Regions from separate parts of the Paenibacillus sp. JT31N7 genome, predicted to be linked through region 2. Evidence: riboswitches for the same ligand, from Rfam matches in the RefSeq annotation. Region 2 holds a riboswitch; each other region holds the start of a gene.

Region 1 (7,707 bases), on a different contig from region 2:
CGTGAGGAAACTGGTCGCCCGTAAGCGTCAAAATAATGAGGGGAATCCACAGCGCCGTGTAGAAACCGAGCATCTGAACCGGAAAAGACTGGCTGACCGCCAGCAACCCCAGCACAGGCTGAAGCGCCTGTAACGAGACAGCAAGCAGAATCGGAAGCAGTACGGAGACCACCCCGAAGATAGCGGTTTTTTTCCGATACAGCAGCAAATAAAGCTCGTTCACGTAACCCGCTTTCCATCTATGCACCTTGAAGCTCCCCCCTGTTCTGTATTTCTTCCATGTAAAACCCTTCGAGCGTCCGGCCTCCGAGCAGCAAATCGGATACAGCCGCCTCTCTGTTCAGGCTGCCTCCGTCCAAAATCCCTGCCCGGCTGCAAAGCTGCTCGAGCTCGTGGATCATATGGCTGGAAATAAGGAACGAGGTTCCTTCTTCGGCCGACATCTTGCGGATCAGCCTGCGGAACATCACGGTACCCTCGATATCCAGACCGTTCGTAGGCTCATCCAGCAGGACAAGCTTCGGCTTCGGCAAAACGGCGGCGGCCAAGGCCAGTTTCTGTTTCATGCCTGTCGAGAAGCCTTTGATTTTCTCCTGCCGTACTTGAAGCAGTCCCACGGTATCCAGCACCTCCTCCATCCGCTGTCCTGTCACTCCCGGATAAAAACGCGCGGACTGCTGAAGATACTGCCAAGCCGTCAGAAAATCGGGAAAGTCGGCCGATTCGATCATGCAGCCGACATTCGCCATCGCCTGCTCGTGATGGAGAGTCCTGTCGGCGCCAAACAGGGTGACCGTACCGCTGTCGACCCGGATCAGACCCGTGATCAGCTTCAGGAGCGTCGTCTTTCCGGCTCCGTTCGGGCCGAGCAGCCCGTAGACATCGCCAGCCTCCAGCCGCAGGCTTACATCTCTTATTCCGCGTCCGCTTCCGCGGTAAAGCTTGGTTAAGCCGCAGGCTTCCAAAATAAGTTCCATCCTTATGACCTCTTCCCTCATCGTCCGGCAGCCGGCAGACGGCCGGTTACCCGGGTCCACCGGCTGCGAACGAAACCAGATGCGGCTGGATCAGCCGTTTTTTCCCTGCCACTTATTCCGGTGCTCGGATTGGATCGGCTGGACGTTCTTGCCGTTCAGGTCCACCGTATCCGGCGTGGTGCTATCGTACCCGGACAGATCCGCTTGAAGATGAACGACAACCTGATGAGCTTGGCCCCCGGCGTCCTTGCCGGATACGGTCAGTTCCGCCTCTTGGTGCTGAATATAGTTCGACGGACTGATCGTCGCGTTAACGGCGACTTTCTCTATGCGAATATCCTCGGTCAGCTCGGGAGCGGCGCCCTTTAGAAAATCTTTGCCGAACGGAGTTTCCGGCGCGCTTGCTTTCTTCTCCGGCCCGCCGTGTTCTTTGGACGCCTGCTTGATGGCAATCGGTGCAATCGCCTGGACGACAGCCGGCAGCTGGGCACTGTCGAGCTGTACCGATACGCGTTTGCTTCCGTCGTTCTTTACATCGACGGCCACATAATCTTTCAGATTTCCGACCAGCGCGTCGATTACGGTTTCCACCTGCTGCGGCATTTCCTTTTCTGCGGAATCTTTAAACCGCTTGTGCGTTTTGCCAGCCGCATCTTTCACATAGTACACATCGCTGCTTCCGGGTTTGAAGATGGCTTGCTCACCCTGCTTGTAAAATTGAAGCGTTTGTTTCGCGCCTCCTGCGGAAACTTCACCCGCACCGCTTGCCGAGCCGCCTTCCCGGCTCATTTTAAATGTCCCGTTTGCACTCAGAGCCGCGTTTCCGTTGTCCCGCAAAGATCCTGCCGCCTGAACGGTCACGCTTTTGACTGTTTTCGTGTTCTTCAAGGCCGACTTATAGGCGTCGTACCCCGAAGTTCCGGCCATGGCATTAATTCCCGTCGTGGCCATCATGAGACTGCTGATTCCGATTACACTTCCCAGCACAAGCCATTTCTTGTTCATATTCATCCTCCTGAACGATTCCGTATTTAACTGCCACTGTCATCATAGGCCTAAAAAATAAACCCCTTATGAAGCATCTATTAAAACTTTCTTAAATCACTTCCCCGTTATCCTTTTAGATTCAAAATATACAAAAAAAAGCCCCTTTCGCAGGGGCTCATTTCATTCCATATTCGGTCAGGGACTCTAAACGGTATTGCCCAAAGGCTGGATAGCTAGAGAAAACTTATTTTTTATGTACTTTATCCGGATATAACCCTTCCGCCAGCGTCTGCAGAGCGATCGGTGCGCGGATTCCTTCGGAAGCGGCCGACAGAGGGAGAACGAGCAGCCGCTTGTTCTTGATGGCCGGAATATCGGCCAGCTCCCTTTTACCCAGGAGAAGCTCTTTCTTCTTCTCTACCGGCGTATCGCCGTAATCCATGATGACAATCACGTCCGGATTGCGGCTGACCACCTCTTCCCAGCTGACTTCGACCCAGCTTTTCTGAATGTCGTCGAAAATATTTTTACCGCCGATCATGTTGATCAGGCTCGTAATGTACGTGTTGGCCGCCGTAAATGCTTTGTCTTCCCCGTTGTCGTAAATGAACACTTTCAGAGGAGTATCGACTGTGCCGATTTGCTCCTGAATGTCTTTCAAGCGCTGCTTCATGCCGTCCACGAGCTCATTCGCTTTAGCCTCCACCCGGAAAATGCGGCCGATATTCAAAATATCCCGGTACACATCGTCCAGAGTCGGAGCGGTCTTATTGGAAGATTCCTGCAGGTAAGTCTGAACCCCCTGCTTGGCGAGTTCTTCCCGGGTACCCAGACTTTTCTCCGTAAAGGCGCTCTTCCAGCCCGCATAGGCAAAATCCGGAGCGGCCTCCGCGAAAACTTCCTTGGACGGATATGTTTTGGCGAGCACGGGAACCCGCTTGTAAGCTTCCTGCAGCTCCGGGAGGATCTGATCGTCCAGGTAAGCGGTGCCGGCCATGTTTTTCTCCAGGCCAAGCGCAAGCATCACTTCCGTAGCGTGCTGATTTAGTGTCACGGCCCGTTTAGGCGCTTCCGTAAAATGAAGCTTCTGCCCCATATTATCCAAATCTACGGCAGCCGCCGGTGTTTCCGTTGTCTCCACAGCACCTCTCGGGACAAGTTCTTTGGTGGAGTCAGCAGCGGAGCAGGCGCTTAGAGCGGCCATGCAAACAAGAGTCAGGCATACGAATAAAGAAAGTTTAAGAGATCGCATAAGGTTCAAAAGAATTCCTCCGTCTATTTTATTCCGGCGTTAAAAAGAGATTCCGGCAAATACGTAATGACCGGCTTGCCCGTCAGGGCGTGCAGATTCACCTCGGCGTGAACGCCGAATATGTCCCGGAGAACAGCAGGGACGAGAAGATCGGCGGGCGTTCCTTCCGCCGCAATCTTTCCCTCGCTGATGATGTAGAGACGGTCGCAATAGTATGCGGCCATGTTCAGATCGTGAAGGGCGGCCAGCGTCGTCATGCCCAGGGAGCGGACAAGCTCCATGATCTGCAGCTGGTAGCGGATATCCAGGTGGTTCGTCGGCTCGTCCAGAATCAAGAACTTCGCCTGCTGCGCCAGTGCCCGGGCGATAAGCACCCGCTGCTTCTCGCCACCGGACAAGGTCGCAAAGCTGCGTTCTCCGAATGGACCGAGTCCCACTGTCTCCAAGGCGCGAAAGCAAATTTCCCGGTCCGCCTCCGTATCGCTTTCGTACCATTTCTTGTGGGGATATCTTCCCATCAGAACCATGTCGGCGACGCTGAAGTCGAATTCGACAGAAGATTCTTGGCTGACGACGGCCATCAGTTCGGCCGCTTTTTTGTAAGGCATGTTCAGCAGTTCCCGCTCATCCAGAAGCACCTGTCCCGCGTCCGGCTTAAGCTCACGGTAGAGCGTTTTGAGCAGGGTCGATTTCCCGCTCCCGTTCGGGCCGATCAGGCCGATAAACTCGCCTTCGCGGACGGCAAGGTTTACGGAGTCGAGAATTTTCCTGGCACTTATGCTCAAGGAAAGATGATTTGCTTCCAGGTTCATTTTGAAGTTCCTCCGAATGCGTATGAGCTTCTGCGGAGCAGCCAGATGAAGAACGGGCCTCCGCAAATCGCCGTAACGATGCCGATCGGCAGTTCTTCCGGCGCAAGCACGAGCCTGGCCAGAACGTCGGCCCATATGACGTAGACGGCCCCGAAAAGGACGCTGACCGGAAGCACCTTGCGGTGGTCGGAGCCGATCATCAGCCGGACGATATGGGGGATCATCAGGCCGACAAAACCGATCGAGCCGCTGACGGACACGATCGTTCCCGTAATCAGCGCGGTCACGATCACAAGACAGGTCCGGAACGCCGGCACATTGACCCCCATCGTTCCCGCCGCGCCTTCGCCCACGAGAAGAGCGTTTAAGGACCGATGCTGAAAGAGCAGGAAAAGGATACCGGACACTACGATCAGAGCCGGTGCGGTGAGGTATTCCCACTTGGCGCCGGCCAAGCTGCCCATCAGCCAGTACACGACGGAGCGGATGCCCTGGGCGTTCGGCGCCATCGTGACGATGAAGCTCGTAAACGCCGACATCATGCTCGCAACGGCGGTTCCCGCAAGCAGCAGCCGGGTAGTCGAAATGCGGCCCCCGACCCTCGCGAAGGTAAAGACAAGCGCCATGGCGATGAGGGAGCCGATAAAGGCCGATACCGGCAGTGCGTAAGCGCCCAGAAACGAGAATCCTCCGAACAGCAGAACAAGGGTAGCCGCAACCGACGAACCGGACGATACCCCGAGTATGTAAGGGTCGCCGAGCGAATTGCGGATTAGCGCCTGGATCGTCACCCCGACTGCGGACAGGCCCGCCCCTACCACGAGACCGAGCAGAACGCGGGGAAAGCGGATGTTCCAAATAATTTGCTCCTGCGCTTTCGTCCAATCGTGTTCGATCAGGCTTCCGAATCCCGGCATATGCGAAAAAGCGATTTTCCAGACCGTGACGGGCTCGATCCGTACGGAACCGAGCATGACGGCAGCCGTCACGGAGATCAGAAGGAAAAGCGACAAGCCGCCCAGCAGGAGCGGAAAGGCCGTTTGCCCGCGTGCCGTTCCGTATTTTTTGGCGGATGAGCCCTGAGAGCCCCCGGCCTCCCCCGACTCCCGTACCGTTTCTTTATTGCAAACCGATTGCAAATTCTCACCTCGACCGTTGATATATTTAGGGCTGCCCATGCAAAAAGGCGCCCCCCCCCTTCGTTGGCAGACAAAGGGAAAGACGCCCGTGATTTCGGTACAGAACGCATCTAACACCTCCCTATCTCCCGTAGGTTGATCGTGTTACGGATACAGGCAGGTCTCCTGGCTATCAGCGTCATCATCGGCAGCAGTCTTCCCGGTACGGATACCAGTGACACTCGTTGCTGCGACTCTTCTGTTACAGTGGCGGGACCGCGCCGGTATTGCACCGGACTTCCCTATTAAGCTGTACCGCGTTAAAATTCCAGCGGCAAGCACCTGTACCGAATTATTCAATTCATCATCGTCCGGCCGGAATACGAACCGGAAGTATCTTGTCTATCATAGCGGATAAGCCCGAAATCGGCAACAATTACCATCCCGATCAATCCGGCAGAAGCCCCCGGATCTGTTCTCTGACAGCGGGATTATCCAGATCGCGACCGAGAACGGATACCATGCCCCGGTCATCGCGTGAGCGGATCAACCGCCCGATGCCCTGCCTCAGACGGAGCAGCATGTACGGCATGTCTACGTCTTCGTACGGCTGAGCCGAATCTTTCCGCTTGGCCGCGAAGACGGGATCGTCCGGAGGAAACGGAAGCTCCCAGACGATCACATGGGACAAGGATGGTCCCGGTATATCAAGCCCTTCCCACAACGTTACCGCGCAGAGGACACTTTCCTCATCGTTTTGGAACGACGAAATGAGGTGGCTGATTTCCGCCGAGCCTTCAAACAAAAACCGGTAAGCGGCAGACTCGGGATACAGCGCCAAGCTCCGTCTGAAGGTTCCCAGCGCCTCGCGGGACGGGAACAAGATAAGCGCCCGGCCGTCGGATTCCTGGAGCAGTTCCAGAACCCGACCGGTTTTGTCCTCTTCCGGCTTATCGGGATACAGGCTCGCCTTCATTTGAGCGCTGTAATCGTAAGGTGAAGGGACGGAGAACGATAGGAAGCTTTCGATGCCCAGACTGCCCGCCATATAGTCGAAAGAGCCGTTGACGGACAAGGTCGCGGAAGAAAACACGACCGGCATTTTTTTCGAGAACACGCGGTCTCTTAAAATTTCCTTGACCATTTTCGGCATAATGACAAGGGTAATGCCGTCGGAATCCTCGGTAACCCATGAAATGAGCTGACCCGGCTTATCGAACAAACTCAAAGCAAGCTGAATCATTTCCAGGTGCTCCTCGACGATTTTGAGCTGGTAATCATCCAGCGTGGACAGTCCGCTCTCGAATACGAGTTCTTCCTCGATCACGTCGATCAACTGCCGGAACCGGCTTACTTCCCGCTTCAACTCCTCGCTCCAGGCGAATTCCTTCCGATCCGAGGCCGGGACGGAATAACTGCCGGTTTCCAGCACACGGAACAGCGTTTCACTCTGGACGATGGCTTCCTCGATGGCCAGCGCGAGCGTTTCTCTAACCTCGCCTTCCAGCAGCCGGATGACGATGCTTTCGAATACCGAATGCTTCAATTTGTAGGTGAGCGCGTTCTGCGCGGCCGTTTCAAGCAGATGCCCTTCATCGAAAACGACGGAGCTGTGCTCCGGCAGAAGAGGCAGCTGGCCTTCCCGTTTTCTGGCCTCGTAGGTCCAGACATGCTCCATGTAGAAGTCATGGGAACAAATAATCAGGTCGGCGGACTTGCGGTAATGCTCGCGCGACAACGTCTGGCCGCAGCGGTGGCGCTGGCTGCAGACGAGGCAGTCCTGGAACACGTCCCAGCCGATCCGGCCCCACTGCTCGTCCGTCAACTCCGGGTACTCCTTACGGTTGCCGTACGGAAAGAAGGACTGAAGCGTATCCGGATAGTGGACGAACGCGGGAAGGCCGTGATAAATCTCGCTGAAGACTTCCTCATCGTCGGAGCCGCCGCCCCGGGTATCGTCCAGTTTATTCAGGCAGATGTACTGGTGCTGCGACTTGCCCATCCGGGCGTCAATCGTCAGATCGAGATGCCGGGCAAGCTTGGCGATATCCCCTTCGGGTTTGACCAGCTGCTCGATCAGCGACTCGTCCGCACACGCGATAATCGCGGGCTTCCTCGTGTAGCGGGCATAAGTAAGAGCGTAGAGCAGGTACACCAGCGTTTTCCCGGTTCCCACTCCCGCTTCCGCAAAGATGGTCTGTTTCTCCTGGTAAGCCCTCTCCAGCTGAAACGCCATATAGATTTGTTCATCTCTCACTTCAAAACCGGCTTCCGGCAGAAGCTCGTAAAACACGTCGGCAATCCAGTCGCTTGCCTGCTGAACGAAAGGTTTTGTCGGATCAAATGCAAATGGATAATTTCTCAATCTGGCCGTGCCTCCACATCATCGTTACGTACATCTGTCCATTATACCGCAAAAGACCCCCGAGCGAATCCTCCTTTTCTTAGAAGCGCAAAATAAAATCCGCCCGCAGGCGGATTTTATGGTTCAAACTTGCTGGCTCAGTCAACGAAGTTTGAGGTAGCCAAGCTCGGAATCGATAACATATTCCTTACCGGCC
Region 2 (7,707 bases):
AAAGGCCGAATTACCGGGTCTATCCGCACCGGGGGCGATTTGTGAAGTCGCGCATAATGTTTTATAATTAGCTACATTTAAACCTACAATAGATTAGCCGCGTACAATAGTTTAGGTGAATACGTCAGTATATTACTGGAGGAATCTTCATGCAGTTTATTAATCAGGCAGCGGTTCAGCAGGTTCTTGATCTGCTAAAAGGCCAAGACCTGTACATTCATCTGGAAATGACGAACGGGGCTTACGCTTCCCATCTGGATCAGTCCAAGCATACGGCCTCGACGTTTATCCGCAATTCCAAGATCCGTTATCTGCAGGGTTCCATTGCCGGAAACGGTCCCTACAGGGTAGGGCTTAAAATGGAAGAGGGCTGGGTTTATTCCGAGGGTCTTACCCACTGGGACGAAACGGAGACGGAGAGACTGATACTGTCGGGGCATGATAAGGACGGCAAGCTCGTCGTTTCGCTGCAGCTGAGCCGCGCCCCTTTTTAACTTACAAAGAGAGAAGGTAGATGGAGATGGAACGACACATACTGGTCGTCCTGCCGCATCCCGATGACGAAGCGTTCAGCGTATCCGGTACGCTTGCAGGCCATATACGGCAGGGAACCCCGGTGACTTACGCATGCTTGACTCTGGGAGAGATGGGACGCAACATGGGAAATCCCCTTACGGCCAACCGCGTAACGCTGCCTGAAATCCGCAAAGCCGAGCTTGAGGAATCGTGCCGGTCAATCGGAATACAGGATCTGCGCATGCTGGGCTTTCACGATAAAACGATTGAATTCGAAGACCGCGAACTGCTCGTCGGCAAAATCCGCGGACTCATCGAGGAGCTGAATCCTTCGCTGGTGATTACGTTCTACCCGGGCTACAGCGTGCATCCGGACCATGACGCAACGGGTACGGCCGTGATTGATGCGGTTCAAAGAATGCCCCTTGAAGAGAGACCGGTCGTTCACTGCATCGCTTTTTCCAAAGGATGCGAAGAGGTGCTCGGCAAAGCGGATATCGTGAACGATGTCAGACCGTATCTGGGACAGAAGCTGGGCTCGATACTTGCCCACAGCTCCCAGTTCCAGCTGAACGGACAGTTGAGCGGCAAATCCGCGAACGATGAAGAGGTGCAGAACCGGTTCGGCCGCGAGCGGTTATGGACCTACCGGTTTCAATAAGGGTCGTGCGAAGGCGGAAGCCGTCGCACGACCGCCGAAGAGCCGTCAAGGAACAGTCGTACCGTTCCTTGACGGTCTTTTTTGCGTTATTCGAGGGAGAGGGCAGCCAGAGCGTTTGCCGCGTCGCTTTCCAGCAGTTCCTTCAGCTCGTAAGCGGGATAAGAGCCGTCCGCATACATCCGGTTGAATACTTTGGCGTGAAATTCGACCGCTCTCAGCAGATGCTTCACAAAGGTTGCCCGGAGGCGGGGAGTCGCCGTTTCCGTAAGGGCGCAGGCGTAGCTTCGGACAGCGGTTTTAGCAAAACCGAGAAGTTGACCCGTTTCCAGGACGGGCAGCTCGGGCTTTTTAGTCCTGGAGGCGACAAGCGTTTCGGGATAGTACGCAAGCAGTTCTTTCAGGTTCTGCTCCAAGGTTTGTATCGCCTCTCTGAACAGCGTTCGAAGCCCTTCGTCCGTAAGCGTCGGCAATTTTTGCTTAAAAGCGATCAGTTGTCCGGTTTGAAGGCTCACAAGCTCGTGAAGCTCCAAGGTTTCGTGCCAGGCGAGATGCTTGGGGACCTTTGACAGGCTCATCTTCTCAGACTCCGTTCGCGGTGGGTTATGACAGCCTATGTCGAAGAGCGGAAATTCGCAAGTTGTCAGTACCTCCAGACGGAAGATCAAGTTAACAGAAGAGTTAATGGGGAATAGTTGATTGTTAAATATTTAATACCTATCTGGGATACGAGAACGATGCTAAAATATTTTTAACCTTAATTAAGGAGCCCTCGGAGTGCCGAATAATAGCCACTTTATTTCAAAAACGGTTTTAATAGCAGAAAAAGCCGGATTAAAGGACATTACCCCTCTCGAGCTTGGTAATGGCGGGAACCTGATCGTTCATTTGGCCCCGTATCCGATTGTGGCCCGAATAGCCACTGTGCTTTCAAAAGATGATGCAGATTATGCGTATAAGGTACTTGACCGTGAATTAAGGGCAGCCCGTCATCTCCATTCCAAGGGTGTGCCAGTGCTATTGCCAACTGATCGTACGGATGCAGGACCATACGATATTGGCGGCACATGGATGACGTTTTGGAAGTATGTTCCCCCCACAGAACTGCAATGCCCTTCGCCAAGCGAAGCAGTTGAACTGGTTAATAGACTTTCACTGGCACTGAAAGATTTTACCGGCGAGATTCCTCTGCTTGGTGTTTGGGAGCGGACATGTCAATCGGCTTTTAGATTAATGAAGCTTCCGGATCAGCGTATACAAGATCTGCTAAATGTGTTCTTCGCGATTGATAAACAGATGCGTCTCGAAACAAGCTTGCTAATACCGTCTCACGGAGATGCCCATTCAAGAAACTTATTACCGAGTCCTGAAGGCTGGGTCTGGTCGGACTTTGAAGATTTATCCTGGATGCCCGCATACTGGGATTTGGCTTCATTTGTAGGCAATCTTGCCTTATTCAACGGAATTCAGGAGCCAACCTTTCAATATATCTGGAGTCAGATAAATAATCAGGCCGATAAGCAAGCTTTTGGATTTGCTGTTACCGCACGCATACTTATGTCCACTTTAGGTAACTTGGATTTCGCACTTTCAGGCAACGGGGATTTGGAATTTGCTTATAAACAGCTTGAACGAGCAAAAGAGTTTATTAATCAAATAAACCTGATTATGGAAGGGGAATAGCGGAGTCATAACCCGTCGCGGCTCCACTATAGTTCGAAGTTTGGCGGGCCCGCCTTACCGGTACACATGCTTGCCCGTTTGCTCCGGTCATTTGCCAAAACGCCGGATTTGGACTACTATTAACCGTGAAGTTGTGTGGCATAGATGCTTTTCTTAAGACAAGTGAATATCAAACATTCTTTATCAAACAGGTTCCGGTTCTTTCTCTGGGGAGAGGGAACGGATTAAAAGGGAAGTTCGGTGCAATTCCGATACGGACCCGCCACTGTAAGGGGAAAGGGGAGAATCCCCCGGCCGAAGCGCATCACGTCACTGGTTAATCCGGGAAGGCGCGCATAGGATTCCCGAGTCAGGAGACCTGCCTGTTTACCGGTAACTTCATTCCTACGCGGATATAGGATGGCGTTGATGCGAATGTTCTCCCTAATCGTCAGGGTCCTTCTGCTTTCATCTGCTAAAAGAAGGAATCCGGGCGTATTCATGCGATGAACCCGAACATCCTGCCTCCGGCGGGATGTTTTTATTTGTTTCGGATGTATTTACGCCTCCGGCCATACAGGCAAAATAAAGTCCGCCGCATTTTAACCGTACTAATTACGCATAAGAAAATAGGCAGCTCGTAACAAAAAATGTTCAAACGGGCCGGGGAGGAAAACGGATGTATTACGGAGTTAAATTAAATACGAATTATAAAACCCTCTGGCAGGAGGGCATGAAGGACTGGGACGGAAATCTTCCCGTACGGATGACGGATGACGTCAAGGAAGAAGGGTTCTGGAACGCTTTTATGAAAAAGAAGGAACAATCCGGGGTGGATTCCTGGGTCGCCGACCTGCGCAAGGAGCTGATTTCTTTTATCGATCCCGGCGAGGATGTGCTGGAAATCGGTCCCGGCTGGGGAAACTATACATTCGAAGCGGCCGAGAAAGCGGGTTCCCTCACCTGCGTCGACAGCTCCGAGAGCGTGCTTGCTTTCCTGAAAGCCGCAGCGGAGCGGAAGGGCTGGAATCATGTAAACTTCGTGCATGCCAAGTGGGAAGAACTTCCCGAGGTGGAGCGAGCCGACGTGGTATTCGGCGTCAATTGTTACTATCGGATGCAGGAGATCGATCGCGCGCTTCTGCATATCAACAACACGGCGAAGCGTCTTGGAATCGCGGGCATGGTTAGCGGTCCCGAAAGACCGCATTACAAAGACATCCAGGAGCAGTTGGGCTGCAGGATCAAGTTTCAACGCAGAGATTACATCCATTTGCACAATCTGCTTTACGAGCTGGGAATCGATGCGAACTGTAAAATCGTCAACCTGCACAAAACATACGCCTACGATACGGAGGAAGAGCTGCTGAAAGACAACCTGAGCGCGGTTTTGGACAAGGAGTATGACCGCAAGAAGGCGGTTGACCTGTTATACGCTTATGTACGTGAAGAAGACGGCAAGCTGATTTACCCGCACCATTTCAAAGCGGCACTCCTTTACTGGAAGCCGGAAAAACGGTTGGAACCTGCCGACCTGCCCACGGAAGTGAAGCGGTTGGTGCAGGTTTAAATCAGACCCCGCTGAAGCATTTGCCCGGTAACGCGATTTCGCGTGCCGGGATTTTTTTGTCTTCACGACCGGACAAGGGAAGGGCTTGTCATAGATTCGGACAGACTCGCATAGGGATGAATAACGGGAATCGTTTGAGGGAGAAGTCTTTTTTGTTGAAAAACGTAATAATTACGATTAAAATAAAGTGACTGCTGCAAAAAGGAGGGGAGATCGTGCATTTCGACGGAACAAGCAGAAGGATGAGGAAAAGAAACCTGATGGTTATCGCAGCGGGAAGTTTCCTGGCTGTACTGGCCTGGCAAGCCTTACGGACAGGAAATGCGGTTTTGCCGGACCCCTCGGTCATCCGGCTGTTCAAGACGATGTTCATCGGCATCGTGCTCGAAGCGGTTCCTTTTATTATGCTGGGTGTGGTGCTTTCCTCGTTCATGCAGGTCTATATCCCGGAGACGTGGATCCGTAAAGCGATCCCCCGGAACCCTTTTCTCGGACTCGTGTTCGCCTGCCTGCTCGGCATTCTGTTTCCGATTTGCGAGTGCGGTATGATTCCGGTCGTCCGGCGGCTGATCAACAAGGGAATGCCGCTCTACATAGGGGTAGTCGTCATTCTGGTAGGCCCTATCGTCAATCCGGTTGTCTATGCGGCTACGTACACGGCCTTCCGGATGAATCCCGAAATGCTGTACGCCCGGATGGGGCTGGCCCTGGGAGCGGGCGCATTTATCGGCTTGTTCGTCTACGCGTTTATAAACAAAAATCCTCTGAAACACAGCCTGAAATCGCTGTACGCCGGAAACGGACAAGACTGCACGCACGTGCAGGGGGGCGGTAAATTCGTTACGATGATGGGTCACGCGGGCGGGGAATTTTTCGATATGGGGAAATATCTTATTTTCGGCTCTCTAATCACGGCCGTTATTCAGGCGTTTGTGCCGAGAGGCGATTTGTCGGCGCTGGGGGAGGGGGAGGTGCTTCCCCATCTGTTTATGATGGGATTTGCCTATATTTTGTCGCTCTGTTCCACCTCGGACGCATTTGTCGCTTCTTCCTTTCTCCAGACGTTTTCCAAAGGTTCTCTGCTCACGTTTCTCGTTTTCGGTCCCATGCTCGATTTTAAAAGCACGCTGATGCTTCTATCCGTTTTCAAAACGAAGTTTGTCCTGCTGCTTGCCGCAGTAATAACGGTGACCGTGTTTGCCGGTTCTGTTATGGTCGAGCACCTATTTTTCAAATAAGGATTTGAATTCGGGAGGTGGACCGGGTGGAAGACAGGCGCGTTTACGCCTTCCATTATTTTATCAGGGCGGCGATTCTATGCGGGTTTTCGTTTTATATCGTTTATCTCGTCAAAACGGGCAGTATGCCGCATTATTTGGCGCCCCGCCTGGTACCGTACGTCAAAGCTTCGGCGATTGCCCTGTTCGTGCTGGCCGTGATCCAGATTTATCTGGCTCTGCAGCCCGCCGCAGGCGGGGAACTCGACTGCGGATGCGAGCCCGATGTACGGAAATCGAAGCTTTCGCACGGTGCGGCTTATTCCTTGTTCCTTTTACCGCTGCTGCTCGGCTTTCTGCTGCCCGACCGGATAACGGGGAGCGATATCGTTCAGGTTAAAGGGATTCAATTGAATACCTCCAACCTCCAGACGCAGAGGAACGAAGGTCCCCGGGACGATCCTCCCCACAAGCAACTATCATCAGGGGAAGCAAGTCAGGGCGAGGGAGATACGGAAGAAGCCAAGCTTAAGGAGATGTTCAAAGGCAGCCGGTTTACGGAAGAGTACGCGAAGCTGGCCATGCGGCTTTATCAAAACAAAACCATTCTTATCGGTGAGAAAGGCTTTATGGAGACGCTGACGGCAGTAGATCTGTTCGCCGGGAATTTTGCGGGGAAACAAATGGAAATCAGCGGCTTCGTTTACCGGGAGGACGGCATGCCCAAAAACCAGTTCGTCGTCGCAAGACTGACGATGCAGTGCTGCTCGGCCGATGCATCCCCGTACGGCGTTATCGTGGAGGCTCCGGGTGCGGAATCGTATCCCAAGGACGCATGGGTGACGGTGAAAGGCACGATCCGAAAGTCCGTCTACGAAAATAAAGACGTGATGAAGCTGGAGGGAGCCGTTATCCAAAAAATCAAAGAGCCTTCGTCCCCCTACGTGTATCCGTATGCCGGTGATTTCGCAGATCTGGGGAAGTAGAGGCTAGGGCAAAAACAAAAACCGCTTTCCGACGGAAGGCGGTTTTGTGCGGTGCAAGAGCCGGTAGGGGGAAGGTAACTTGGCGGGGAGACACGATCAACAGAATTGGGAGCAGGTGCAAGAAAACCGTTCCGTACGGCGCAAGGTTTCCAGTTAGCGATGCCTGGCGTTTGACGATAAATTTCGCCGAGCGGCAGGCACCTGCCTGACTTTACCTGTTGCTACCTCCGGCGGCCCGGCTCCGGTTCAACGGGCAGCGGCATTTCCTGCAGACGTTTCCATTCTTGACTCAGCCGGTCCACATCCAGATCGATCCCGATAAACACGAGATAGGGTTTCCCCCGGTAAAAGGAAGGCTCCCAGTAACTCCGTTTTCCTGCGTACTGCAGCAGATGCGTAGGCCCGGATTCCTTGAAGGTCACATACCCTTTGGCGCGGATCAGACCATCCTTCCACCGCTGGAGGAAGGCGTCCACATCCGCTTTGGTCAGCCCCGCAGCCTGATTCCACGGAAGAGTGACGGTACGGACGCGGGAGTGGGAAGGCGCCGTTTGCGCCGGTGCAGGCGAGTCGGCGGGGTGCTTGGCGCTTCCTGAGCCTTCCGTACTCGGCTCCTTCGGATGAGTCCGAATCTTCGTCATCCGAATAGGCCGGACCGTCAGAGGCGTATTCTGCGCAGGCTGGATCCCTTCCAGGATCGGCTGAATCTCAATGCGGCAGTGAGTGGTATACACGAGCATGGCGTGCCCGTTCAGCTTGCGTATCGCTTTCTCGATTTGGTGCAGCCGAATGCGGTGCACATAATCCGTTTTGTTGACCAGGATAAGGTCGGCAACTTCGACCTGCCTGCGAAGCGTCCGCACGAGCTGTTTGTCCGATGCGAACAGGCTGTTGTAGTCCATGAAGTTTTCGGCATCGAGCACAGTGATGACCTGCTTGAGGGCAACGCGGTCCAACAGACCGGGTTCCGTGAGCACATCGGCAATTTCTTCGGGGTTGGCCACGCCGGTCAGCTCAATGAATAAAATATCCGGATTGCGCAGAAGCAGTGCCTGCAAACTGCCGGTAAGCTCGCTTTTCTTGCTGCAGCAGACACAG
Region 3 (7,707 bases), 690 kb from region 2:
GGGTTGAAAAGGGTAAGCTGGAAATTGGGAGAGTCCATCCTAATGTGGCCCCTATAACGAACGCTCGATACGGAGGTGCGACCATGAGCCGCCGGAAACTGCAAGAAAGACTCAAAATGAAAAGCGTGGAGCCCCAGCACGGAGAACAGTTCAACCATTTGCTCCGCTATGTGTTCCAGGTGACGAACCATGATTTGCAAACGTTCGGCTGGGAAGACCGCGAAATTGCCCAGGCAAAACTTCCGGTGCTGAAGCAGGCCGATGTCTTAGGCTGGTTTGACGAAGACAAACTGATTTCGCAGCTGGCCGTATACCCGTTTCAAGTCAATATTTTCGGCCGGATTTACGATATGGGCGGTTTGACGGGCGTCGGCACTTATCCCGAATACGCCAATATGGGGCTTATGAACCAACTGATGCGGCAGGCTCTTACCAACATGCGAGAACGCAGGCAGTCTATTTCGTATTTGTATCCATACTCCATCCCGTACTACCGGCGCAAAGGCTGGGAAATTATTTCCGACAAAATTTCGTTCGAAGTCAAAGACACGCAGCTGCCCAAGCTGAAAACTGTCCCCGGCAACGTGGAACGGGTCACAATCGAACACCCCGACATCAAGACCGTTTATCAACGCTTCGCTCTCCAGAATCACGCCGCCATGCTGCGGAACAATTTGGCCTGGGAAGAATATTTGCGCTGGGATCTCGACGATATGACCGTGGCCATTTATTACGATGCCGACCATGAACCTTCGGGATTTTTGCTGTACTGGATTGCAGGCGAAATTTTTCATATGAAGGAAATGGTTTTTCTCGATGAAGAAGCCCGGACGGGCCTGTGGAATTTTATAAGCGCGCATTTCTCCATGGTCACCTATGTAAAAGGCCATACTTACAAGGACGAACCGATGTCCTTCCTCTTGGAGGACGGAGATATCAAAGAAACGATTGCGCCTTATTTCATGGCGAGGATCGTGGATGTGAGCCAGTTCATCGAACAGTACCCGTTCCAGGCGCAGGGGGAAGAATGCAAGCTAACCTTCAACCTGCATGATCCCATGCTGGAATGGAATCAGGGAACGTTCACTTTGACAGTGGACAAAGAAGGCCGGGGCCGGCTGGCCGACGGGGGCGGAACTCCTTCCGCTTCCTTCGATATCCAGACCTTGACCACGATGCTGATGAGCTACAAGCGGCCTTCTTACCTGCAGAGGATACGCCGGTTTCACGCGGATAAAGAGTCGGTTCAACTGCTGGAGAAGCTGATTACGAATGAGCAGCCTTATTTCTCGGATTACTTCTAAGTGAATTAGCGCCGGTGTCCCGCTTCGCGCCTCTATGAAAAACACGCAAAAAGCCGCTCCTTGCCGGAGCGGTTTTTTCAGGCATTCCGCCGTCTAATCGTCCAGCTGCACTTTCGCCAGCGGCTTCAAAGCCGGACCCTCGATCACTTCACCGGTATACGTGAAACGGGAGCCGTGGCAGGGACAATCCCACGTCCGTTCGGACTCGTTCCAGTCCACCTCGCAGCCCATATGCGTACAGGTCGTATCGACCACGTGCAGGCTGCCTTCGCGGTCGCGGTAAGCGCCCGCTCTTTTTCCCCGGACCCGCACTACGGCTCCTTCATCCTCGCGGAGTTCGTCGGCTTCTTTCGAGGGATATTCCAGCTTGCCGGAGATGAGCTCTTTGGCGACGTTCGCATTTTCCACGATAAAGGTTTTAACCGACGGGGTCGCATGAAACCGGGACGGTGAGAACAAGTCCTTGTAGGGGCTGTCCTCCCCGAGAATCAGCTTCGCATTCAACTGGGCGGCGGCAATGCCCGAGCTCATCCCCCACTTCTTGTACCCAGTGGCAACGTACAGATTCGGAACATCATCGAGTTCCTGCCCGATGTACGGGATCGTATCCAGCGTGTACAGGTCTTGAGCCGACCAGCGGTACGCGATTTCTTTCACCCCGAAGGTTTCTCTCGCGAATTTCTCGAGCGCCTCGTAATACTGGAACGTGCAGATGCCCTGGCCCGTCTTGTGTCCTTCTCCGCCCACGATCACCATCGGCTCGCCGTTAATCAGCACGGACCTCAGGGAGCGCTTCGGCTTATCGGCACTGAGGTACATGCCTCCGGGGTAGCGCTTGTCCGTTTTGACGGCGAGCACGTAAGAACGCTCCGCATGAAGACGCGCAAAATACAGCCCGTGCAGGTTGTTAAATGGAAAGTGGGAAGCGGATACGACATGCGAGCTGCTGACGGTAAACCCGCCGCTCGTCTTGAGAATGGACGGACTCCCCGGCTCGTATCCGGTTACGGTCGTTTCCTCGTAAATCCGCCCTCCTTTGCGCACGATTTCTTCAGCCAGATGAGTCAGAAACGGGACCGGGTTGTATTGTGCCTGATTTTTCATTACGACCGCCCCTTTCGTTTCGAAAGGCAGAGCGGTTTTTTCTACATATGCACCGGGGATTCTCAATTTTTCATAAGCTTCGTATTCTTTGAACACTTTGTGCAGAGAAGAATCCGTATCCGTGTACACGATGGCATCTTGCTCTTCAAACTGGCACCGGATGTCGTGTGCCTTGACAAGATGACGCACGAACTGAAGAGCGTCCCGGTTCGCCTCGTAATACAAACGTGCTTTTTCTTCACCGAAGTCGGTAATATACTGATCGTAAATCAAATCGTGCTGGGCCGTAATCTTGGCGGTTGTATACCCCGTCGTTCCGTGCAAAATCCGCCCCGCGTTCAGAACCGCGACCTTCAAGCCCTTCATGGCAAGCAGATACGCCGTTGTCAGACCGGTAATTCCCGCCCCGACGATAGCGGCGTCCACCCGGATATTTTCGTTCAGCCTGGAATAGGAGGGAATTTGGGCGGAAGCCAGCCAGTACGATTCCGGAAACTGGGGAAAAGCGGCTGCTGATTTCGAATTCGTTTCGTTCACGTGGATTAGCTCCTTTTACCAATATTCTCCTAACTTCTCCAGAGTGACCTCATTCTATTCGTTCCGCCCAAAGTAAAAAAGCACCCTTCCGGATGCTTTTAAGGCTAATCAGGCGTTATCCACCTGCATAATGTCCATAAAAGGAACTTTCGTCAGCTGTTCGCCGTCCTGAACATGTACGAGTCTCGTCCGGGGATCCATGACCGTAATTCTGCCGTAGACCTGCTCTGCCCAGCCCCATACCGTAAGAAGAATTAGAGAATCCTCGTTCTTGGCTTCCACAAGCCGGTTCCCCAGTTCCTCCAGCTCGAATTCATCCCGGGTCGGACGTTTTACTTTTGCCTTTGCCATTATACCTCCTGAATGACGGTCTTACCTTTTGCCGTTTTATCTTTCTATCTTACCATGTTTATGGGGTTCTTCCAATGGTTTGGAAACTAGCGTTCCTATTTTCTTCCCGCGCGAATGTAAAAAAGAGCCCCTGCCCGGTTTGTACCGGGAAAAGGCTCCGATTATGGATGGCTTTTGTTTTATCGGTCCGAGAGCGGCTGCAGTAAAGACTTGCCTCCCCGCTCAGCCTTGAGGAACAGCCATCGTTTCCCGGCATTGTTTGGCGGCCGCAACCATGTTGCGCAGGGCGGCTGCGGTTTCCTCGCCGCCTCTCGTTTTGAGTCCGCAATCGGGATTGATCCAGAAGAGCTGCGGGTCAAGTACGCGCAGCGCGCGCTCGATCATGCTTACCATCTCTTCGACGGAAGGGACCCTCGGACTGTGAATGTCATAGACACCCAGACCGATTCCCTTCTCGTACGTATGCTGTTCGAAGCTTTCGATCAACTCCCCGTGGCTGCGGGAGGTTTCGATGGAAATGACGTCCGCATCCATATCACGGATAGACCCGATCATGTCGTGGAATTCGCAGTAACACATATGCGTATGAATCTGCGTCGTGGCCCGGACGTTCGCCGTAGTGCTGCGGAAAGCGTTGACCGCCCAGTCGAGATAAGCCCGGTGCTCTTCTTTCTTAAGAGGAAGGCCTTCGCGGACAGCGGGTTCGTCGATTTGGATCATTTCGATCCCCGCCTCTTCGAGAGCTTTCACTTCTTTCTCCAGCGCGAGGGAAATCTGGTAGGCGACTACGTCTCTGGACAGATCGTCCCGGACGAACGACCAGTTGAGAATCGTGACCGGTCCTGTGAGCATCCCTTTCACGGGACGTTTCGTGAGCGACTGCGCGTAGACGGTTTCCTCGACGGTCATCGGCTGCGTAAAGGCCACATCGCCGTAAATGACCGGCGGTTTCACACAGCGCGAGCCGTAAGACTGCACCCAGCCGTTGCGAGTGAAGGCGAAACCGTCCAGTTTTTCGCCGAAAAATTCCACCATGTCCGTCCGTTCGAACTCCCCGTGAACGAGGACGTCCAGATCCAGCTCCTCCTGCAGCTTCATCCATTTCCCGATCTCGCTCCGGATAAACGCTTTATACTGCGCGTCCGTCCATTCCGCTTTTCTCCATTTGGAACGTGCTTGTCTGACTTCCGCTGTCTGCGGAAAGCTTCCGATTGTCGTGGTCGGGAGAAAAGGAAGCTTCCACTTCTCGCGCTGAAGGGCACGCCGTTCGTTGAAGCTAGCGCTCCGTGCCGCCGGTACCTTCTGAAGCTGCAGGGCTGCCTCTTGGACGGCTTTGTTGCCGCGAGCTTCCGAGGACTGGAGGGCGGCAAGCGCTTTTTCGTTCCGCTGGAGCGCATCGCCGGTTTCCGCCGTTTGGGACACCGCCGCCTTGGACAGCAGGACGACTTCCTCCAGCTTCTCGTTTGCGAAGGCAAGGGCGTCTCTCAGCACCGGATCCAGCTTGTCCTCGTAAACAGCGGACACTGGCACATGCAGAAGGCTGCTGGACGTCTGGAGGATCACCCGCTCTTCCGGTACCACGGCAAAAATGTCATGAAGCGTATTCAGCTTCTCCTTCAGGTTGGCACGCCAGATGCTCCGGCCGTCCACGATGCCCACTCCCAAAACCTTGTCGGCAGGGAAACCTTCGCTCTTTAACAGCTGCAGCGTCTTTTCACCGCCGTGGACGAAATCAAGCCCGATCCCGTGAACGGGCAGCCGGACCACCCGGCTGTAGGATTCCACGGATTCAAAGTAAGTCTGGAGCATGATTTTCAGGCCCGGTGCGGCCTCCGCCAGCGCTTTGTAGATCCGTTCGATCCGTTCCAGATCCTGTGCGGACACGCTTGTCGAAAGCACCGGTTCGTCCACCTGCACCCATTCGGCGCCCTCCCGTTCAAGCTCGCGCAGCACTTCGCCGTAAAGCGGAAGCAGCCGGTCGATCCAGGCATCGGTTTCCGTCTCGGCGTACCCTTTGGACAATTTCAAAAAAGTAAACAGTCCGAGCAGTACGGGTTTGCCCTGGATTCCGAGCGTTTCTTTCGCTTCGCGGTAAGCTTTTAACGGTTTGTTCTCGACCAGCTCCGGCTTGGCGCTCTGGAGTTCCGGCACGATATAATGGTAGTTGGTGTTAAACCATTTGGTCATTTCGCATGCGGCCGCCCCATCTTCCCCTCTCGCCATCGCGTAGTAGGTGCCGACAGGCACTTCACCGCCCTCGTAATGAAACCGTGCCGGGACGATCCCGAACATAACGGCCGTATCCAGCACATGGTCGTAACCCGAAAAATCGTTGACGGCGATAAGCTCAATGCCTTTCTCCCGCTGAATGCGCAGATTTCCCAGACGGACCTCGGCCAGCTTGTCTGTCAGCTCCCGCTCCCCGATTTTACCGGCCCAGAAAGATTCCAGCGCCTTCTTCCATTCACGTCCCGCTCCGATCCTCGGGTATCCCAAACTGCTGCTTTTCAATGCGTTCATGATCTTGACCTCCTGATAGTGGCTTGAATTGGATGTTTGCATGAGTTCTCTGCTTCATTTGCTTATTTGTACGCGAAAAATAAGAAAAGGACGTCATTATCCCCGAAGCATGCAAGGATAAAGACGCCCTCTGTTTGTATAATCAGCGGCCCGTACTTTAACACCTCCCTATCTCCCGTAGGTAAAGCAGTGCTGTCAGAATAGGCAGGTCTCCTGGCTCCAGAATCATCATCTTCGGCTGCCTTCCCGGTCTAAGACCAGTGGCATAATCGCCTTGACTCCTCTGTTACAGTGGCGGGACCGCGCCGGTTTTTCACCGGACTTCCCTTTTAAGCTCCAGCTCCCCCGAGGGGCTGAGCACCTATTCCCAACATATTCAATTGGTTAACTTAGGAATGACTATACACAACGAAGCTTATTTATGCAAGCTTTATTCCAGAGGAATGCCGAAATATTTAAGCAGAGCTTCCTTGTAAGCCGCGTCGTTTTCAGGCACGAACGTGCGCACGCCTTCGGGCGTGAACAGCTTAAACTCCTTGCCGGAGACCGAATTGCGTCCCTCCCGGGTCCGTAGGGCTACCATCGCATCCTTAGCGAAAATGGAGTCCGGGCTGTGCTCGCACCAGAAGCTGGCCATGACAAAATCTTTGGGCAGCTGCGCCTCCTCGGTAAACGAGTAAATGCGCCTCCAACTGCCATGATGCTTCTCGCTGAGCACCCAGCCGAATACGGGGTCCCGCTCCATGGCGTAAAGCTCCTCGCCCTGCCGCTGTTCCAGCTTCTCGGCAAGACGGACAGGCCTCCGCGGCACGATGCCCCCGACACCTACGTCGCATAAGTAGCTGACTCCTTGCGCCTCCACTTTCAGCACGTGATGGCGGCGTTTGGGCGGCAGCTGTGTCTCGTCTCGCCAGAACCGGGCGACATAATCGGTAACCGGGTAGCCGAGCTTGCGCAGCAGCCAGCCGAACAGGGCGTTCAGCTCGAAGCAGTAGCCGCCCCGCCGCCGCTCGACGATTTTATGCCGCAGATACTTAATCTCCAGCGACAGCGGAACACCGTTCAGGATGTCCAGATTTTCATACGGTACGGTATGCAGATGCTGCTCCTGCAGCAGGGCCAGCGCTTCGTAACTGCCGTCCAGCGGCCCCTCGTACCCGATTCGGTTGAGGTAAGCCTCCACTTCAGGTTTCAAAGCTTCTCTATCCGTTCTCACGAGACATCCTCCTTTACGGCAGCCTCGCAGACCGTGATTTGTTTGGTGCGGAGATCCACAATACGGCTGCGCACATCGCATTTGGAAATGAACAGCGGCTTGCCGTCCCGGTCTATCCAATACGCGATGGGCAGCGAAACTTCGCTGCCGCGAAAGGATCCGTCCGCATGACTCGTCCCGATAACCATGGCATGATGCCGGGAAGCGATTTCTTTCGCTTTTGCAACCCATTCATCGAACTGTTCTTCACTGAACATGCCGACGCCGATCGGCTGAACAAACAAATCGGTCCCCCGGTTACCCGGCTCTCCTATCTCCTGCAAAACCAGTTCATCACATAGAATCGGAGTGATAATCAGGCCCTCTTCGTTTACGGATTTATATTCGCTGTATTTGGCCCGGTCCATCACGATCTGCCCTTCCCGGTTAATGATCACGGCCCGGTCTTTCGGATTTTTCGTTCCGCTTATAAGAAGAGTACGCGTACGGGCCGCAAGCTCGCATGCCAGAGATAGATTGGTATGTAAGTATCCTTCGGGGAAAACAGCCGCGGTTATGTCGGGATACATCATTAATTCCGCTTGCAGTTGTTCCAGGTTCCGCTCCAGCTTAGGCTGGCTGACGAGTATTTTCAATCTAACCACCTCCGACTTATTCTGAAAGATTCAACAACTT
Region 4 (7,707 bases), 1.3 Mb from region 2:
TGCTTCACCGGTGATTTATACGATTACCGGGTGTACGACGCTCCGGTGGTCAGCCAGGCACTGGCGGGACTCAAGGCCCCGCTGGGTAAATTCGCGGTGCTCGGCAATCACGATTATTACGGCTCTCCCGGCGAGACGGAGAAGGTGCTGAAGCCTGGAGGCTTCGAGCTGCTAACGAACCGGTCCGTTGCGGTCGGCATAGAAAAGTCGCTGATCCGGGTGGCCGGTGTCGATGACATGTGGGAAGGCCGCCCCGATCTGAACCGGGCGCTGAAGGGCGCAGGCGCAGACGACTTCGTGCTCCTGCTTTCCCATGCCCCGGATTTCGCGGATATCGCGCTGGAGGCGCCGGTCGATATGCAGCTGTCCGGGCACAGCCACGGCGGGCAGGTGCGGCTGCCTTTCTACGGAGCTATTACGACGCCGATGTACGGGCGCAAGTATGTCGACGGCTTGTACAAACTCGGCGGAGGCAAGCTGCACGTGTACACGAACCGGGGCATCGGCATGACGATGCACCCCGTGAGGTTCTGGTGCCGGCCCGAGCTGACGGTGTTCACGTTAAAAAAGCGTCCGTAACTCCGTAGACGCCCCAGAGGACCCGCCAGTAGAATCCCTCAGTAGAACCCGGAGTAGGCTCCGGCGGAATATCGTTCATTTTGAACGAATGCGGGCTGACGTCCACTCCATCTTTTCGAACCCACATATAGTGTACGGTAAGACAATAACTCACCGAGAGGGGATACGAAAGATGGGTTATTACGGAGGAGTAGGCGTAGGCTGTGGAAAACCCGTGGGCGTAGGTACGAGCGTAGGCGCAATTCTGGTTCTGTTCATTCTGCTGGTTATCATTTCCCGCGCATTCCTGTACTAATTCCTTATAAGTTCCGTCGGCCGGATTAACGGCCGTAAGCGTAGATGAACAAACTTCAGGCGGCTTGCAGCCGGGGTTTGTTCTTTTTTTTATGCGTTTTTTCCTTCCGAAACGTGTAAGTAAGGTGGAGGTCTTCTTTGAGGCCCGCATTCCAAAATCAAGGAGGTACCGCCATGTATAAGGATCTGGAAGGAAAAACGGTTGCTATCACGGGAGCGTCCACGGGGATAGGAAGAGCGGCCGCCGTCCGTTTCGGTCAAGAGAAAGCGAATGTCCTGATCAATTACTTGACCCATGAAGAAAGCATTCCCGCCTTGATCGAAGAAGTGGAAGCCTCGGGCGGCAGAGCGCTGGCGCTCCGTGGAGACGTGACGAAAGAAGAGGACGTGAAGAAGCTGGTCGAAACCGCCCACGAGCACTTCGGATCACTGGATGTGATGATCAATAACGCCGGAATCGAGAATGAAGTTCCTTCTCAAGAGCTGTCCGCCGCCGATTGGCGCAAAGTGCTGGATGTGAACCTGACCGGTGCGTTTCTCGGCAGCCGCGAAGCTATCTCCTATATGCTGAAGCATGAAATCAGAGGGGTCGTTATCAACCTTTCAAGTGTGCATGAAATGATACCGTGGCCGCATTTCGTCCATTATGCGGCGAGCAAAGGCGGCGTCAAAATGATGACCGAAACGCTGGCGCTGGAGTTTGCGCCCAAAGGAATCCGGGTCAACAATATCGGGCCGGGGGCTATCGACACGCCCATCAACGAAACGAAATTCGCCGACGAGCAGGCGCGCGCCGGCGTGGAAGCCCTTATTCCGATGGGATATATCGGCAAACCGGAAGAGATTGCGGCCGTAGCCGCCTGGCTGGCATCGTCGGAGTCCAGCTATGTTACCGGCATTACGCTGTTCGCGGACGGAGGGATGACGAAATATCCGTCGTTCCAAGGAGGAAGAGGCTGACAGAGAGGAGAGAACTTAATTGAACAAAACATGGTGGAAAGAAAGTGTCGTGTATCAAATTTATCCGTCCAGCTTCAAGGACTCGGACGGAGACGGCCGAGGAGACCTTCGCGGGATCATTTCCAAGCTGGATTATCTTGCGGAGCTGGGCGTCAACGTCATCTGGCTGTGTCCCGTCTACCGTTCGCCGGGTGCGGACAACGGCTATGATATCAGCGATTACTACGCGATTGATCCGCAGTACGGCACGATGGAGGATTTCGACGAGCTGCTTCTGGAAGCGCGCAAGCGCGGGCTGAAAATCATGATGGATCTTGTGCTGAACCATACCTCCGACCAGCATGCCTGGTTTAAAGAAGCGCGCTCTTCCCGGGATAATCCCAAACGCGACTATTACATCTGGAGAAAGGGGGCAAAGGGGCTTTTTCCGAACAACTGGGAGTCTTATTTCAGCGGAAGCGTCTGGGAGCACGACCCGGAGACGGACGAGTATTACATGCATCTGTATTCGAAGCATCAGCCCGACCTCAACTGGGAGAACGAGGCGATGGTCGACGAGCTGTTCCGGATGGTGCATTGGTGGCTCGGCAAGGGAGTCGACGGTTTTCGCTTCGATGCCATCGCTCATATCGTAAAAGCGCAGGGGCTGCCGGATGCCGATAATCCCAAGCACTTGCCCGTTGTGCAGGCTTATCAGCTTTTTTCCAATCTGGAAAAGGTACATACGCTGCTGCAAAAGCTTCATGACCGGGTGCTGTTCGATTATGACATCATGACGGTAGGCGAAACATCCGGACTGGGTCCGGAGCAGGCGCTGGATTACGTGGGGGACGAGCGCCATGAGCTGAACATGGTTTTCCAGTTCGAGCATATGAATCTGGATGCGGCTTCCGCCGGTACGGGCAAATGGGAGTCGAAGCCATGGACTCTGCCGGAGCTGAAAAAAGTGATGAGCCGCTGGCAGACGGTCCTTCACGATAAAGGCTGGAACGCCAATTATCTCGGCAATCACGATCAGCCCCGTCCCGTTTCGAGGTTCGGAGATGACGGCCGGTACCGGGTGGAATCCGCCAAAATGCTGGCCACGTTTCTCCTGACGCTGGAGGGGACCCCGTATATTTTTCAAGGAGAAGAAATCGGCATGACCAATGTCGCGTTCGATCTGATCGGCGATTACCGCGATGTGGAAACGATCAATTACTATAAGCAGGCGGAGCTGCTCGGCAAGCCCCAGGACGAAATCATGAAAGCCATCTGGAAAAAAAGCCGGGACAATGCCCGCACCCCCATGCAGTGGGACGATACGGCGAACGCCGGATTTACGACAGGGGAGCCGTGGATCAAGGTCAACCGGAATTACCAAGAGATTAACGCGGCGGCAGCGGCAGCCGATCCCCATTCCATCTACCACTATTACCGGAACCTGATCGCGCTTCGCAAAAAGCACCCCGTTGTCGTTTACGGCGAGTACAAGCTGCTGCTTCCGCTGGACACGGAAATTTATGCGTATACACGGACGCTGGACGGGGAGAAGCTGCTGGCGGTTCTGAACTTTTTCGACGGAACGCCGGAGTTTACATGGCCGGATGAGCTGGGAGAGGGGGAAGACGCGGAGCTTCTCATTTCGAATTACGATCCCGTCTCCGGTGAAGATACCCGCGTCCTCAAATTGAGGCCCTATGAAGCCAGGGTTTATCTGCTCGGGTAAGGGGAGCGTTTTATCGGCATAGACAAGTTCTTTGACCGGATGTTATGATGAACAGAACACAATCGAATATGGTAAAAACAGGTGCGGAGCCCATTCGAACGGATCAGACAGTCCTTAAGAACAGGGTTCGGCTTAAAACGGGAAGTTCGGTGAAAGACCGACGCGGACCCGCCACTGTAAGGAGCCCCCTGCAATCGCAGGGGAAAATTTTTTTCGGCATTAACGTCACTGGATTTTCCGGGAAGGCGCCGAAGAAAGCTCTGAGCCAGGAGACCTGCCTGTTTGAATAACACTAGATAACCTACGAGGATTTAGGGAGGTGTTGAGAACGGCTGAATCTGCTGCCAACGGCGGCTTGCCGGACGTGGGCGTACAAGACTGCCCGTGACCGGCGGACTGTGCGGGTTGGAAGCATATGCGGGATATTCCCGCTTAATGGCTCGAAAGTTCGAAGCATTTCTATCCGAGGAGGATAGAAATGCTTTTTTTATTGTCCGCACGAGATGGAGAGGGCAAACGGCAGGTACGCCTGCAAGGGCACCGCCGTGCATATACAAGGTCCGCCTGTACGACGCATGAAGGCCGGACCGCACGATAACGGCTGCACAGCGGAACGCTGCAGCTTTCTTTACAGGGAAGAGGAGGAATGGGAATGGCCGGTAAACTGCTTATCATCGGATTTGGCCCCGGAGACGAAGCCCATATTACAAAACGCGCACGCGAGGCGATTTCGGAAAGCGAAGTCATTATTGGCTATAACACTTACGTGGATCTGATCCGCAGCCTGATCGACGGCAAACAGGTCGTGCGTACGGGGATGACCGAGGAAGTAAGCCGCGCGCAGGAAGCCGTCAGACAAGCGGAGGCGGGGCACAAGGTGGCCGTTATATCGAGCGGCGATGCGGGCGTATACGGCATGGCGGGTCTCGTTTACGAGGTGCTGATCGAGAAAGGCTGGAAGCCGAGCAATGGCGTGGAAGTCGAAATCGTACCCGGCATCTCGGCGATCAACTCATGCGCTTCGCTGCTGGGAGCGCCCGTGATGCACGACGCGTGCACCATCAGCCTCAGCGATCACCTGACGCCGTGGGATCTCATCCGGCGCAGAGTCGAGGCGGCCGCATCCGCCGATTTCGTCATCGCGCTGTACAATCCGCGGAGCGGGAGGCGAACCCGGCAGATTGTGGAGACGCAGCAGATTTTGCTGAAACACCGCTCTCCGGATACTCCGGTGGGTATCGTCAAAAGCGCCTACCGCGACAGGGAGCACGTCGTGCTGACGACGCTTGCCCAGATGCTGGAGCATGACATCGGTATGCTCACCACGGTGATCATCGGCAACTCCGCCACCCGCAACTATGAGGGGCTCATGATTACGCCGAGGGGCTATCAGCGTAAATACACGCTGGACAGCGATATCCAGCCCCTGCGTCCTCACGAGCGTCTGCGGCGTGAGGCCGAGCCGTGGGCTCTGGAGCAGGAAGACGAAACCGGCACGGAAACTGCATCGGCCCTGACGGAACAGTCCGGTGCCGCTTTGCGGTCCGCGGAAGAGCGGGAAGCCGGCGGCACCGTCCTGCCGTCCTTCTTCGACGATGACGAATACGGGGACGACGGTTACGGCGAATACAGCCCGGAAGCCGAGGGAACCGGCACTACCGACGACTACGACCGTGAAGATTTGCCGGTCCGTATTCAATCGGCCGGGACAAGGTCCGCGTACGATACGCCGGTGGCTTCGAAGGCCGGGGAGTACGGAGATTCGGCGGTTGCGGTCGCCGTCCGTCCGCCTGCCGCACCTGCGGCTTCCGTCGGGACTCCGGCTCCGACCGCTTTTGAGCTTGCGGAAGAAGCGCTCCGTCTCGTGACGGGCGAGCGCGGCGGGGCTTCTTCCTCCGATTCCCCAAGCGGGTTTTTCCGCCAGCAGGCTATTCTCGAGTTCGCCGTCAGCCCCGGACTTGCGAACAAAAACCTCACAGCCAAACAGCTGATGGTCCTCGCGGATGCCGTCGGCGATAAAGGAACGATGGAATATACGCCCCATCATCAGCTGCTCGTCAAGCTGCGGACCGATGATCCCGATTCCGTAACGAAGCGGCTTCGCGGCGAAGGGCTTCTGCTGGCTCCGGTCGGCGATGTGGTCCAGATCAAAGCCTGCGACTTCTGCAATATGGATAAGGGCGACGCCGTGCCGTATGCGGAGGAGCTTCACGGTCTTCTGGGCGGGGCGGCCGTACCCAAAGAGATGAAAATCGGTTTCAACGGCTGCGGAATGGCCTGTTACGGCGCGGTGAAGGAAGATATCGGCATCGTGTACCGCCGGGAGAAGTTTGATTTGTTCCTCGGAGGGAAAACCGTCGGCCGCAATGCCCACGCGGCGCAGCCCGTTGCGGAAGGCATCGAGCCGGACAAGCTGGTCGAGACCATAGAGCGGATCGTCGCCAAGTATCAGAACGAAGGGCACCCGAACGAACGGTTCCACAAGTTTTTTGCCCGCGTAAAAGAGCTGGAGGGCTACCGGCACCGGGAAGTCCCCGCTTTTCAAATCGAAAACGCTTTGTGCGGAGATTAACGATCCCGTAATAAGAGGCTTCATTCAAATACAGGTATACAAAAAAGGAGGCAGAACCGATGGATGCGGTACTGTTTGTAGGTCACGGAAGCCGTGACGCGGAAGGGAACAGCGAGGTCCGGGCGTTTGTAAGCCGGCTCGCCGAAACGATGGAGCAGGCCATTATCGAAACCTGTTTTCTGGAGCTTGAAAAACCGACCATTCCGCAAGGGATACAGACTTGCGTCAACCGAGGAGCCACACGGATTGCCGTGGTGCCGATCATTTTATTTTCCGCCGGTCATGCCAAAATTCATATTCCGGGTGCCATTGACGAAGCGAAAGAGCGTTACCCGGGCGTGCAGTTCATTTACGGACGGCCTATCGGCGTACATGAGGGTGTAGTGGACATCATGACGGCAAGATTGGGCGGGGCGGACCGGTTCCGTGAGGAAACGCCGGGGGATACCGCCGTGCTGGTTGTCGGACGCGGAAGCAGCGATCCCGATGCGAACAGCGAGCTGTTCAAAATTTCCCGCCTGCTCTGGGAAAAGCTTCAGATTCCCTGGGTGGAAACGGCATTTATCGGCGTAACGGCGCCGCTTCTGGAAAACGGCATCGAACGCTGCCTGAGATTGGGCGCGAAGAAAGTCATCGTGCTTCCGTATTTTCTTTTTACGGGGATTCTGATCAAACGGATGGAAGGCATGCTGCTTGACTTCTCCCTGCGCTATCCCGATTGTACGTTCGAGATGACCGATTATTTCGGCCTTGATCCGATTCTCGGCGGCATCCTCCGCGATCGCGCGGGCGAGGCGCTTCAGGACGAGGTAAAAATGAACTGCGATATGTGTTCCTTCCGTTTGGAAGCGATGAAACATATCGATCATCACCATCATCACGACCATGATCATGATCACCATCATGACCACCATCACCACCATGACCATGAGCACGATCACGGACATGAACACGAAAACGAACACGTTCAAGGACATGCGCACGATCATGACCACAGCCATGAGCAACATGCGCACAGTCATGAGCATGACCATAGCCATAATCACGACCATGAGCGGCAGGCGCATAACCACGAGCACAGTCATGCGCACGATCGCGAAGACGGCCACGCGGACGGCTGCCGTGCCGCAGGCGAGGCCGACGATGCCACAGGCGTCGAAGCGGCGCAGTCTGCGGCAGCGTCCCCTGCGGCGGGCCCTGTAGCCGCAGGCACGACCACCAGGGAGGGCGGACGATGATCCTCCTCCTGGCCGGGACGAGCGACGCCCGCGAGCTCGGGGTGCTGCTGGCGCAGGCCGGGCACCGCGTGCTGGCGACGGTCGTCACCGACAGCGCCGCCAAGAGCCTGACCGACGCCGGCCTCGCCGCCGCCGTCGGACGCCTCGACGCCGAAGCCCTGGCGGCGCTCATCCGGCGCGAAGAGGTCTCGCTCGTCGTAGACGCGAGCCATCCCTTCGCCGAGGAAGCTTCGCGCAACGCCATGGCGGCGTCGAAAGCGGCGGCTGTGCCGTACGTCCGCTACGAACGTGAAGGGTCGGACCTGTTGGTCCGGCCCGGCATCGTGTTTGCGGACGATTACGCGCACGCCGCCGAG

What was found. A riboswitch is a leader RNA that binds a small molecule or an ion and turns the genes downstream of it on or off. The one in region 2 is predicted to bind cobalamin.
Region 1: another riboswitch for cobalamin. It lies ahead of AC58P5_RS17735 (FecCD family ABC transporter permease); the one in region 2 lies ahead of AC58P5_RS03740 (class I SAM-dependent methyltransferase).
Region 3: another riboswitch for cobalamin. It lies ahead of metE (5-methyltetrahydropteroyltriglutamate--homocysteine S-methyltransferase); the one in region 2 lies ahead of AC58P5_RS03740 (class I SAM-dependent methyltransferase).
Region 4: another riboswitch for cobalamin. It lies ahead of cobJ (precorrin-3B C(17)-methyltransferase); the one in region 2 lies ahead of AC58P5_RS03740 (class I SAM-dependent methyltransferase).

What each region holds. Positions count from the first base shown of each region.
Region 1 is NZ_JCAUAT010000003.1:695,509-703,215, reverse strand. Features, by position in the region: gene AC58P5_RS17760 (ABC transporter permease subunit) at 1-247, opposite strand, end outside; gene AC58P5_RS17755 (ABC transporter ATP-binding protein) at 240-977, opposite strand; gene AC58P5_RS17750 (hypothetical protein) at 1,068-1,982, opposite strand; gene AC58P5_RS17745 (ABC transporter substrate-binding protein) at 2,209-3,216, opposite strand; gene AC58P5_RS17740 (ABC transporter ATP-binding protein) at 3,240-4,028, opposite strand; gene AC58P5_RS17735 (FecCD family ABC transporter permease) at 4,025-5,206, opposite strand; cobalamin riboswitch at 5,306-5,507, opposite strand; gene AC58P5_RS17730 (ATP-dependent DNA helicase) at 5,595-7,511, opposite strand; gene AC58P5_RS17725 (TolB family protein) at 7,653-7,707, opposite strand, start outside.
Region 2 is NZ_JCAUAT010000001.1:887,171-894,877, reverse strand. Features, by position in the region: gene AC58P5_RS03760 (YojF family protein) at 150-494, shown strand; gene bshB2 (bacillithiol biosynthesis deacetylase BshB2) at 521-1,177, shown strand; gene AC58P5_RS03750 (spore coat protein) at 1,264-1,752, opposite strand; gene AC58P5_RS03745 (phosphotransferase) at 1,952-2,857, shown strand; cobalamin riboswitch at 3,030-3,237, shown strand; gene AC58P5_RS03740 (class I SAM-dependent methyltransferase) at 3,516-4,406, shown strand; gene AC58P5_RS03735 (permease) at 4,622-5,644, shown strand; gene AC58P5_RS03730 (TIGR03943 family putative permease subunit) at 5,671-6,609, shown strand; gene AC58P5_RS03725 (CobW family GTP-binding protein) at 6,831-7,707, opposite strand, start outside.
Region 3 is NZ_JCAUAT010000001.1:199,277-206,983, reverse strand. Features, by position in the region: gene AC58P5_RS00895 (GNAT family N-acetyltransferase) at 84-1,304, shown strand; gene AC58P5_RS00890 (FAD-dependent oxidoreductase) at 1,398-2,945, opposite strand; gene AC58P5_RS00885 (YolD-like family protein) at 3,054-3,296, opposite strand; gene metE (5-methyltetrahydropteroyltriglutamate--homocysteine S-methyltransferase) at 3,519-5,816, opposite strand; cobalamin riboswitch at 6,003-6,196, opposite strand; gene AC58P5_RS00875 (arylamine N-acetyltransferase family protein) at 6,247-7,032, opposite strand; gene AC58P5_RS00870 (hypothetical protein) at 7,029-7,676, opposite strand.
Region 4 is NZ_JCAUAT010000001.1:2,149,599-2,157,305, reverse strand. Features, by position in the region: gene AC58P5_RS09780 (metallophosphoesterase) at 1-579, shown strand, start outside; gene AC58P5_RS09775 (YjcZ family sporulation protein) at 752-874, shown strand; gene AC58P5_RS09770 (glucose-1-dehydrogenase) at 1,048-1,833, shown strand; gene AC58P5_RS09765 (glycoside hydrolase family 13 protein) at 1,853-3,541, shown strand; cobalamin riboswitch at 3,647-3,837, shown strand; gene cobJ (precorrin-3B C(17)-methyltransferase) at 4,194-6,113, shown strand; gene AC58P5_RS09755 (sirohydrochlorin chelatase) at 6,173-7,351, shown strand; gene cobK (precorrin-6A reductase) at 7,348-7,707, shown strand, end outside.